3 regions of the Kitasatospora sp. NPDC097605 genome follow, and region 2 is predicted to be linked to each of the others. Evidence: riboswitches for the same ligand, from Rfam matches in the RefSeq annotation. Region 2 holds a riboswitch; each other region holds the start of a gene.
What was found. Region 2 has a riboswitch for cyclic di-AMP ahead of ABTX81_RS09895 (glycoside hydrolase family 16 protein). Riboswitches for the same ligand answer to the same signal wherever they lie in the genome.
Positions count from the first base shown of each region.

Region 1: another riboswitch for cyclic di-AMP. It lies ahead of ABTX81_RS20870 (M23 family metallopeptidase); the one in region 2 lies ahead of ABTX81_RS09895 (glycoside hydrolase family 16 protein).
Region 3: another riboswitch for cyclic di-AMP. It lies ahead of ABTX81_RS29485 (LysM peptidoglycan-binding domain-containing protein); the one in region 2 lies ahead of ABTX81_RS09895 (glycoside hydrolase family 16 protein).

Region 1 covers NZ_JBEOSF010000017.1:151,382-154,595, reverse strand. Annotated here, with positions in the region: gene ABTX81_RS20875 (hypothetical protein) at 1-677, shown strand, start outside; gene ABTX81_RS20870 (M23 family metallopeptidase) at 737-1,600, opposite strand; cyclic di-AMP (ydaO/yuaA leader) riboswitch at 1,613-1,771, opposite strand; gene ABTX81_RS20865 (YiaA/YiaB family inner membrane protein) at 2,017-2,307, shown strand; gene ABTX81_RS20860 (alpha/beta fold hydrolase) at 2,425-3,214, shown strand, end outside.
Region 2 covers NZ_JBEOSF010000006.1:229,993-233,206, forward strand. Annotated here, with positions in the region: gene ABTX81_RS09890 (hypothetical protein) at 1-289, shown strand, start outside; gene ABTX81_RS09895 (glycoside hydrolase family 16 protein) at 297-1,682, opposite strand; cyclic di-AMP (ydaO/yuaA leader) riboswitch at 1,688-1,811, opposite strand; gene ABTX81_RS09900 (MoaF-related domain-containing protein) at 2,188-2,517, shown strand; gene ABTX81_RS09905 (alpha/beta hydrolase) at 2,626-3,214, opposite strand, start outside.
Region 3 covers NZ_JBEOSF010000034.1:8,390-11,603, forward strand. Annotated here, with positions in the region: gene eno (phosphopyruvate hydratase) at 1-312, opposite strand, end outside; gene ABTX81_RS29485 (LysM peptidoglycan-binding domain-containing protein) at 555-1,487, opposite strand; cyclic di-AMP (ydaO/yuaA leader) riboswitch at 1,493-1,636, opposite strand; gene ABTX81_RS29490 (cytochrome P450 family protein) at 1,852-3,159, opposite strand.

The sequences.
Region 1 (3,214 bases), on a different contig from region 2:
ACGTCCAGCCGGAGCCGGGGCAGGACCCGCTGGCGTACGGCGCGGCGGTGCGGCTGCTGGTCGACCACCAGCGGGCGGCGAAGCGGCTGAACGCCAAGCGGCAGGAGCGGCTGCACGCCGAGGCCGAGTGGCAGGGCGAGGTGGCGGCCGGGCTGCTGCGCCGGGCGGACCTGGTGACCTGGCCCCGGCTGTACACCCTGCTGCTGCGCGCGGCCGGGGTGGACACCGGTGACGAGGCGGCGGTGCGGGCCTGGCTGGCGGGGTTCCGGGAGCTGCCGGCGCAGGAGCGGGCGGCGGCGTGCACGGCGCTGGAGGCGGACGGCGTGCTGGACCCGGTGGATGACGGGGGCTGGGAGGGCGGGGCCCGGACGCTGGCGGTCGGGATGGCCACCGACGGCGCGCGGCGGCTGCTGGAGCAGGGGCTGATGGAGCGCAGCTACCGGAACCTGGCGGAGCTGACGGCGCTGGGCCGCCCGATGCCGGACGAGCTGGCCGGGGACTTCGGGGCGTTCGAGGAGGCCGCGGAGCGGGCGGCGCTGGAGCTGGCCGGCGGGTGGACGGTGCCGGGGCTGCCGCGGCTGCTGGTGGAGGAGTTCCCGGAGCTGGCGCCGGAGCCGGGGCAGGCGGAGATCGACGCCTACCTGGCGGGGCTGGAGCCGGCCGGGGACGAGGCCTAGGAGATGCGCGAGGGGCCCCGGCCGGTCGGCCGGGGCCCCTCGTCGTGGGACGGGAGGCGTCAGGGGGTGACGCCGCGCTGCTCGAACCAGCTCTCCGGGTCGACGGGGGCGCCGCCGCCGGGGCGGACCTCGACGTGCAGGTGGGCGCCGGTGACGTTGCCGGTCGCGCCGACCTTGCCGATCTGCTGGCCGGGGACGACCTTGCCGGAGCCCTTGATGATCGAGGAGAGGTGGCAGTACCAGATCTCGGTGCCGTCGGGCAGGGTCTCGACGATCCGGTAGCCGTAGGCGCCGGCCCAGCCGGCCGAGGTGATGGTGCCCTGGCCGACCGCGTAGACGGGCTCGCCCTGGTCGGCGGCGAAGTCCAGGCCGGTGTGCAGGTGGGCCCAGTAGCGGGCGCTCTGGCCGTAGTGGGCGGAGAGCCGGTAGTCGCGCACCGGCAGCTTGATCGCGGCGAGCTTGGCCTTCTCGGCCTCCTCGGCGGCGCGCTTGGCCTGCTCCTGCTGGGCGATCTGGGCGGCGCGCTTGGCCTCGGCCTCCTGGGCGGCCTGGACGCGGGCGGTCTCCTCGGCCGCGGTGCGCTGGCTGTCGGCCTGCTGCTGGATGCGGGCGGCGAGGGCCAGGCCGGGGTCGGCGGAGAGCGCGACCGGCAGCTCGTCGGGCACCTCGACGGCGGGCGCGGCGGCCGGGGTGGCGGAGGCGAAGCCGGTGGCGCCCAGGGTGGCCGCCACGGCGGTGACGCCGAGCAGCGGAGCGGTGCCGCGGCCCTGACGGGGCATCCGGTGCCGGCTGGTCTCGGCGGCCGGCGGGGCGGTCTCGTCGGCCGGGCCGGCGAACGGGCCCTGCCCGGTGAACGGGCCCGGGTGGTCCAGCAGCTGGGTGCCGGAGCCGGACGGATGTGCCGGGGTGTGCGTCGACGCCACGGAGGCGCGCTCCTTTCCTTCCTTCGCGCCTACCGGGTTAGCTGACGGGTTCGGAGCAGGAAGGTCTCCTACGGCTGGGCCTGGGCCCGGCCGATTCACCCCAAGGAACGTGGTTCCCCGGCTCCCTGGCCTGCCCGGAGGCCGGCCGGCGGGATTAGGCGACGGCGCACGGTGCCGTCTGGGTACGGCGTTGCGGACCGCGCTGCGTTATCAAACGTTAATCCGAGAGCCCCCCGATTCCAAGCCATCCGTTGCTGACGGCGGGATCCGGATCGGGCACCACGCAACCCGATGGGCGATTTGGGACGTTTGATGACAACTGACACTACCGAACGTGTCGGGACGTCAACGAACGGCCCCTCACTTGAGTACCCCTACTCATGTGCGGCCGGGCCGGGCGCGGCCATCCTGGCGCCATGAGCGCACCGATGCAGTCCCGCACCACGGCCGCGTACCACATCCAGGCCGTGCTGTCCTTCGCCCTCTCCGGCACCGCCCTCGGCGCCGGGATCGCCTTCCTCCCGGTGGAGCCGTGGACCCGGGCGTTCCTCGCCCTCGGCCTGCTCTACACGATCACCTCGACGTTCACCCTCTCCAAGGTGGTCCGGGACCGGCAGGAGACCACCGAGCTGGTGACCCGGGTCGACCAGGCGCGGCTGGACAAGCTGCTGACCGAGCACGACCCGTTCAAGGTGGAGGGAGTCTGACCGGCCTCCGCCGGCGGGGCCGGTCGCATTCAGCGTCGATAGCTTGACGGCTAAGGCTATTAGCCTTAGCTTTATGGCTATCGGCGCTCGGCCGCGATCCCGCCCAGGAGGCTCCCCATGAACGGCACCCTTGCTCCCGTCACCCGCCACCTCGACCTGCCCGGCGGCCGGATCGCGTTCGACGACACCGGGCACGGCGAGGGCGCCCCGGTGGTGCTGCTCCCCGGGATGCTGGACAGCCGGGCGGCCTACCGGCACCTGCGCCCGCTGCTGACCGCCGCCGGCCGCCGGGTGATCACCATGGACCTGCGCGGCTTCGGCGAGTCCTCGGTCGTCTGGGACGACTACTCCCCCGCCGCGATCGCCGGTGACGTCCTCGCCCTGCTGGACCACCTGGGCATCGACCGGGCCGTGCTGGCGGGCAACTCGTACACCGGCGCCAGCGTCGTGCGGGCCGCCGGGGACGCCCCCGGCCGGGTCGCCGGCATCGTCCTGCTGGACGCCTTCGTCGAGAACGTGCCGCCGGGCGCGCTGCAGCGCCTGGCGCTCGGCGCGATGGGCGCGCTGCTGGTGCACTCGCCCGCGTTCTGGGGCCTCTACCACCGGAGGATGGCCTACCCCGGCCCCAAGCCGGCCGACCACGAGGAGTACGTGGCCGGGCTGGTCGCCGCGATGCGCGTCCCGGGCCGGAAGACCGCCACCCGCGGCTATGTGCGCGGCGACTCGGCGCCCACCGGCTGGACGGCCGCGGTGCGCTGCCCGGCGCTGGTCGTGATGGGCTCGAAGGACCCCGACTTCGGGAAGCCGGAGCTGGTCGCCGACCGGCAGGCCGCCGCGCTGAACGCCCGCAAGGTCATGATCGAGGGGGCCGGCCACTACCCGATGGCCGACCACCCCCGGGCCACCG
Region 2 (3,214 bases):
GGTCACCCTCCCCGAGGGCGTCACCGCCGAGGGCCCGTACTTCCCGGAGAACTGCTACGCGTTCCAGGAGGGCCACCGGGTGCGCTGCTCCTTCCCGGCCGGCCTGGAGCGGTTCCGCAGCGCGACCGCGCTCGTCACGGTCCGGCTGGCGAGCACCGTCCCCGCCCCCGGCACGCTGACCGGGGGCTGGGTGTCGGTGCGCGGCGCCGACGACTGCAACGACGAGAACAACAAGCAGCCGTTCGAGATCCAGGTCGTCGAGACGACCGATCCGCGCCCGGCCGCCTGACCCGCGGCTACCGGTAGACGCGGAGGTAGTCCGCGGCGAAGGTGATCGGCGCGGTGCCCCGGGGCGCGGGGTGGTTCGTCCCCGCGCTCACGGACAGGTTGAGGACCGGGTACGCGGACCAGTCGGCGCCGACGCCCTTGCCGTCCGAGTACACCTTGACCCCGTTGACGTACCAGTCGACGGACGTGGCGCCGTAGTGGGTGCCGATGGTGACCCAGCCGCCCTTCGCGATCGCCCCGGCGTCGAGGTGGGACCGGTGGCCCGGGTTCACGTGGTTGGCCAGCTCCAGCAGGTTCGGGCGGTCGGGGTGGTACTCGAAGGAGTCGACCTGCCCGCCGCCGTCCTTCCACGTCCACAGCGCCGGCCGGGCGCCGGTGCCGGCCGGCAGCTTGACCCGGGCCTCGGTGTAGTCGCCGGCCTTCACCCGGAAGCCCTCGGCGGAGTACTCGGTGGTGAGCAGCCCGGTGTCCCAGGACCGCTTGCCGTTCTCCAGCGTGCCGGTGCCCGGTTCGGCGGTGAAGGTGGCGACGCCGCCGGAGACGGTGACGTTGTCCTGGTCGAGCCGGTCGAGCCGGTCGCCGTCCGGGTCGTGGTCACCGTAGCGGTAGGCGCTGCTCCGGTCACCGGTCCAGCGGGAGCCGTAGGCGACCGGTCCGCTGAACTCCTCGGACCAGGACAGCTTCCTGTCCTTGAAAGGCGCGGCCGTGGCGGGGACGGTGGTGGCGGGGCCGGCGGCGGACACCACGAGCTCCTGGGAGGGCAGGTTGTGCCAGGCGCCGTCGCCGTCCTGCCAGAAGCCGAACCGGGTGTAGGTGCCGACCGGCAGGGTGCGCGGGCCGGTGGTGACCGAGAGGCCGCCCGGGCAGATCCGTGCGTCGCCGACGCTGCCGGGGAAGTCGAGGTTCCGTCCGGCCTCGTCGCGGACGGCGACGCCGACGGTCTTCGCGGTGAAGCAGGCCGAGGAGTGGAGGGTGAGCGAGGCGGTCGACTCCTTGCCCGCGACCAGGGTGGCCGGGGTGAGCGCGTCCTGGGTGACGGTGGGCCGGGCCTCGGCCCGCGCGCCGGTGACGGCCGGGATGCCGAACAGCGCGGCGCCGGTGACGGCGAGCAGCCCGGCGGCGGCGAAGGCGGCGGCGCGGCCCCGGCGGGAGGGGCGGGCGTGGCGGGGCGCGGGGCGGCGTCGACGGCCGAACGCGCGCCGGTCGGACCGGTTGGGCTGATCCGACGGGTCCGGCTCGTTCTGCTGGTCCGGCTCGTTCTGCTGGTCCGGCTCGTTCGGCTCGTTCGGCTCGTTCGGCTGGTCCGACTGATCCTGCTGGCCCGGCTGATCCTGCTGGTCCGGTCGACGGGGCTGATCGGACTGGGCCGGACGGTGCTGCGGGGCGGTGGGCATGGCCGTGGTCCTCTGCGACGCCTGCGAGGTGAGCTGTCGGATTCGGGCGCTGAGGTTGCCCGGCCGCCCGGGGAGCGGCTTCACCCCTAGCCACGGCCCGCGCGCGCAAGCGCACGGCCGGGGCACACTGACCTGGGTCCCCCGCTCCCGTCCGCTGTCGTGCTCGACTGCCGGCCGGCGGGTGGACAGGACTCGGCGTCCCGGCGGCGGGGCTCCACGGTGGCGGAGGCCCCTGCAGGCTAGGCAGTCCGTCCGGACACGGACAACTTCACCGGGGCCGTTGTCGCACAGCTCACACCGATTCGCCCGCGGAATGATCAACGGTGCAGCGGAGTGGATCAGTTGGGGCGGGGGCGCGTTCCGTGGGGCGTCGCGGCGGGTGGCGGGGCCGGTGGCGGGGTCGGCCGGGGTGGTGGATCCGGCGGGGAAAGTGCGCCGCGCGGGCGGGGTGGTCGGATAGGTTGGAACTCCGTCCGCGCCGCCCGACAAGGAGACCCGCCCCACCATGACCGCGCCCCTGCCCGCCTTCGCCGGCCGTACCTACCTGTTCCGGGTCGACAACGGCGCGGCCTTCCGCAACGCCTACTCGGCCGACGGCAAGCGGCTGCGCTGGGAGGGCCTCGGCGAGTCGGCGGGCCAGTGGGAGGACGTCACCCTGCACGTCGCCGAGGTCGGCCCGCAGCTGTACTTCGTGAGCTGGACCGAGGTGAGCGGCATCACCGTCAGCCACGTCATGGACCTGGCCCGGATGACGGTCCGCGCGTTCTGGACGTACGAGGGCGAGGGCGGCCGGGTCGGCGAGCTGCACACCGGGACGCTGGAGCAGGTGGTCTGAGCCCTCGGCCGCACCGCGACGCACCGCACCGCGACGCGCCGCATCACGCCGGGCCGCATCACGCCGGGCCGTCCGGAACAGGTCCGGGACAGGTCCGGAACAGGTCCGTCAGACCGACTGCCCGGCGGCCGGGACGACCAGGTGCTGGGAGATCCACTCCAGCGAGGACGGGAGCAGCCTGCTCCAGGTCTCGAAGTTGTGGCCACCGGTCTCCAGCATGCTGTAGGAGACCTTCATCGGGCTGTGCGCGGCGGCCACGAACGCCTCGGTGTCGCGCCGGTAGTCGCCGTCGCCCTCCCGGGTGCCGGCCAGCAGGACGGCGACCTCGGGCTGCGGCAGGTTCTTCAGCCGCCACATCAGGTCGGCCTCGTTGCGCCGCTGGGCGCTGCCCTTGAAGAGGTCGCCGGTGGTCGGGTCCTCGGCGGCCTGGTAGTAGCCGGAGAGCGAGACGGCGGTCGGGAAGACCTCCGGGTGGCGCATCGCCAGCTTGAGGGCGCAGTAGCCGCCGGTCGAGTTGCCCATGAACGCCCAGGCCTGCGGGTCGGTCGACACCCGGTAGGTCGCCTGGACCGCCGAGGGCACGTCCTTGGTGAAGTACGTCTCGGACTGCGCGCCGCCCGGGATGTCCTCGCACTCGGTGTCCTGCGGCAGCGCCGGCGAGGGGCGCACCAGCACCATCACGGTCGGCTGCATCCGG
Region 3 (3,214 bases), on a different contig from region 2:
GGACTTGTCCGGGGTGGCGTCCAGGTCCAGCATGGCCTGGTCGATCAGGCGCTGCTCGGTGGCGTCGTAGCCGACCAGCTCGGGGCCGATCTGCTCGATGACGGCCAGGACGGCCTTCTCCACGCCCTTGCCGAAGTAGCGGTTCTTGTCACCGTCGCGGAGCTCCAGCGCCTCGAAGGCACCGGTGGAGGCACCCGACGGGACGGCGGCACGGCCGGTGCTGCCGTCGTCGAGGCCGACCTCGACCTCGACCGTGGGGTTGCCGCGCGAGTCGAGAATCTCACGGGCGACGACGACATCGATGGACGGCACGAGGCATCTCCTAGCGGAAGCAGGTTCGGCTGACGATGGGTGCTGTCGGCCGGACGATTGCGGAGTCGTTACGACCAGAGCCTAACCGCACGGGCTGTCCGGGCCACGTCGGCCTCGGCTCCGTCTCAGCGTGTGGCCCGGCTACCCACCGGTAGTTCACCTGGTTGCCCGACCGGAGGGGTCCGGATGCGGACGAAGGGGGACCGATCGGCCCCCCTTCGTCACCACGGTCGGACCGGCCGTCAGCCGAGGGTCAGGACCTGGCCCGGGACGATCAGGTTCGGGTCGCCGCCGACGGTGCCGCGGTTGCCGTCGTACAGCGCCTGCCAGCCGCCGGAGACGCCCTGGGCGGTGGCGATCTTGGCGAGCGTGTCACCGGATCGCACGGTGTAGCCCTGGCCGGACGACTGCTGCTGCGCGGCGGGGGCCTGGGCGGCCTGGCCGGCGTACTGCTGGTAGACGTCCTGGTGGCTGGTCCAGTACCAGGCGCCGTTGTTCTGGTACCAGAACACCTTGGCGCCGGCGTCCCAGCCGGCCTTGCCGGAGAAGGCCGGCGACTGCTGCTGCGCCTGCGGGGCCTCCGGCTTGGGGGCGGCGTGCTTCGGCGCGTACTGCTGGGCCTGCGGCTTGGCGGTCGGCTGCTGGGCCTGCGGGGCCTGCTGCTTGGGAGCGGCGTGCTTCGGCGCGGCCTTCGGGGCCTCCTGCTGCGGCTTGGCCTCCTGGGCGGCCTGCGGGGCCTGCGGCTTCGGGGCGGCCGGCTTGGCGGCCGTCGAGGTGTCGACCGCCGCCGGGGCGCCGCCCTTGGTCAGGCCGGCCTTCTTGGAGCAGACCGGCCAGGCGCCCGGGCCCTGCGAGGCGAGGACCTTCTCGGCGACCGATATCTGCTGGGCCTTGGAGGCCTGGTTGGCCTGCGGCGCGTAAGCGGTGCCGCCGTACGCCTTCCACGTGCTGGAGGTGAACTGGAGGCCGCCGTAGAAGCCGTTGCCGGTGTTGATGCTCCAGTTGCCGCCGCTCTCGCACTGGGCGACCGCGTCCCAGGTGGAGACCGGGGCGGCGGAGGCGCCGGTGGCGCTCAGGATCGGCATGGCCAGTCCGACGCCGGCGACACCGGCGACGGCGATGGCCTTCTCGGCCTGGGTACGGCGACGGTGACGACCGGTTCCAACGAACAGCATGAAGGGGTCCCTCTCCGCACGCCTGCGAGGTGAGCTGTCGGGTTCGGACCGGGAGGTGGCCCGGCCGCGCGGAGGCGGCTTCACCCCTAGCCGTGGGAGACGGCGCAAAACCTGGGTCCCCCGCCCCTGCCCAGGGTTCTGGTCGGTTTCCCGGGGCGCGGCGGGCAGGACTCGGCGTTCCGCGCACGGGGCCCGCAGCGGCGGGCTCCACGGAGAGTAGACAGATCTTCAGAGCAATCACAAGCTCATATCGTCGATATCACATGGACATCACGTCATGTGATGGATTGCCTACCAACCGAGGTGGTATGTCCGGATTGAGGGTGGTTCAGACCCCCGGTGAGCGCCGAACGGCGAGCATCCGTCAGCCTGTTGTGCTGGTCCGTCTGCCCTCGGCGCCGGTCTTCGGAGCCTCCCCGGCAGGCGTTTTCTCCGGCGTGAATTCCACCGGAAGTTCACGGAGTCCACGCATGATCAGACCACCGCGCCAGCGCAGCTCCCCGGGGTCCGCGGCGAGCCGCAGGTCCGGCAGCCGGCTCAGCAGGGTGGCCAGCGCGGCCCGCCCCTCCAGCCGCGCCAGCGGCGCGCCGATGCAGTAGTGGATGCCGTGCCCGAACCCCAGGTGCGGGTTGTCCGTCCGGGCCAGGTCCAGGGTGTTCTCGTCGGCGAACCGCGCCGGGTCCCGGTCCGCCGCCGCGAGCACCACCAGCACCGGGTCGCCGACCGGGATCTCCACCCCGCCGATGGTCAGCGGACTGGTCGCGAACCGCCAGGTGGCCAGCTCCACCGGCCCGTCGTAGCGCAGCAGTTCCTCGATCCCGGTCTCCAGCAGCGCGCTCTCGCCGCGCCCGACGGACTCCTGGAGCAGGGCGCGCTGGCCCGGGTTGCGCAGCAGCGCGTAGACGCCGTTGCCGATCAGGTTGACCGTCGTCTCGAAGCCGGCGAACAGGAGGATGAAGGCCATCGCCGCGGCCTCGTTCTCGGTCAGGTGCTCGCCGTGGTCGCCGGCCCGGATCAGCCCCGAGATCAGGTCGTCGCCGAGGTCGGCCCGCTTGCGGTGGATCAGCTCCGCCAGATAGGCCCGCATCCGCTTCACCGCGCGCCCCACGCCGCCGCGCTGCCCGCCGCCGTGGCGGATCATCATCCCGGCCCAGTCCCGGAAGTCGTCCTGGTCCTCGGCCGGCACCCCGAGCAGGTCGCAGATCGCGTAGATGGGGAGCGGGAAGGCGAACTCGTGGATGAGGTCGGCGGACCCGCGCGCCGCGAAGCCGTCGATCAGCCGGTCGGTCAGCTGCTGCACCCGCGGCTCGAAGGCGGCCACCCGGCGCGGCGTGAACGCCTTCGACACCAGGCGGCGCAGCCGGGTGTGGTCCGGCGGGTCGATGTTCAGCAGGTGCGTCATGAGGTCGGCCTGGCGCTCGCCCGGGATGCCGACCCGGCCGGTGCGGTGGGCCTGCGCGCTGTGGTGCACCGGGTTCTTGGAGAGCCGGCCGTCCGCGAGCGCCTGCCGGGCGTCCGCGTACCGGGTGACCAGCCACGCCTCCACCCCGCTCGGCAGGGTGGTCCGGTGCACCGGCTGGTGCTCGCGCAGCCAGGCGTACGCGGGGTACGGATCGGCGGCGAACTCCCAGGTGAACAGGGGCGGACGGGGGGAGGCGGGCTGAGCTGGCATGGGTCGACGGTATCCCGGGCGTGTCCCGGCCACCGCACGGCGTGCGCCCGGGCGG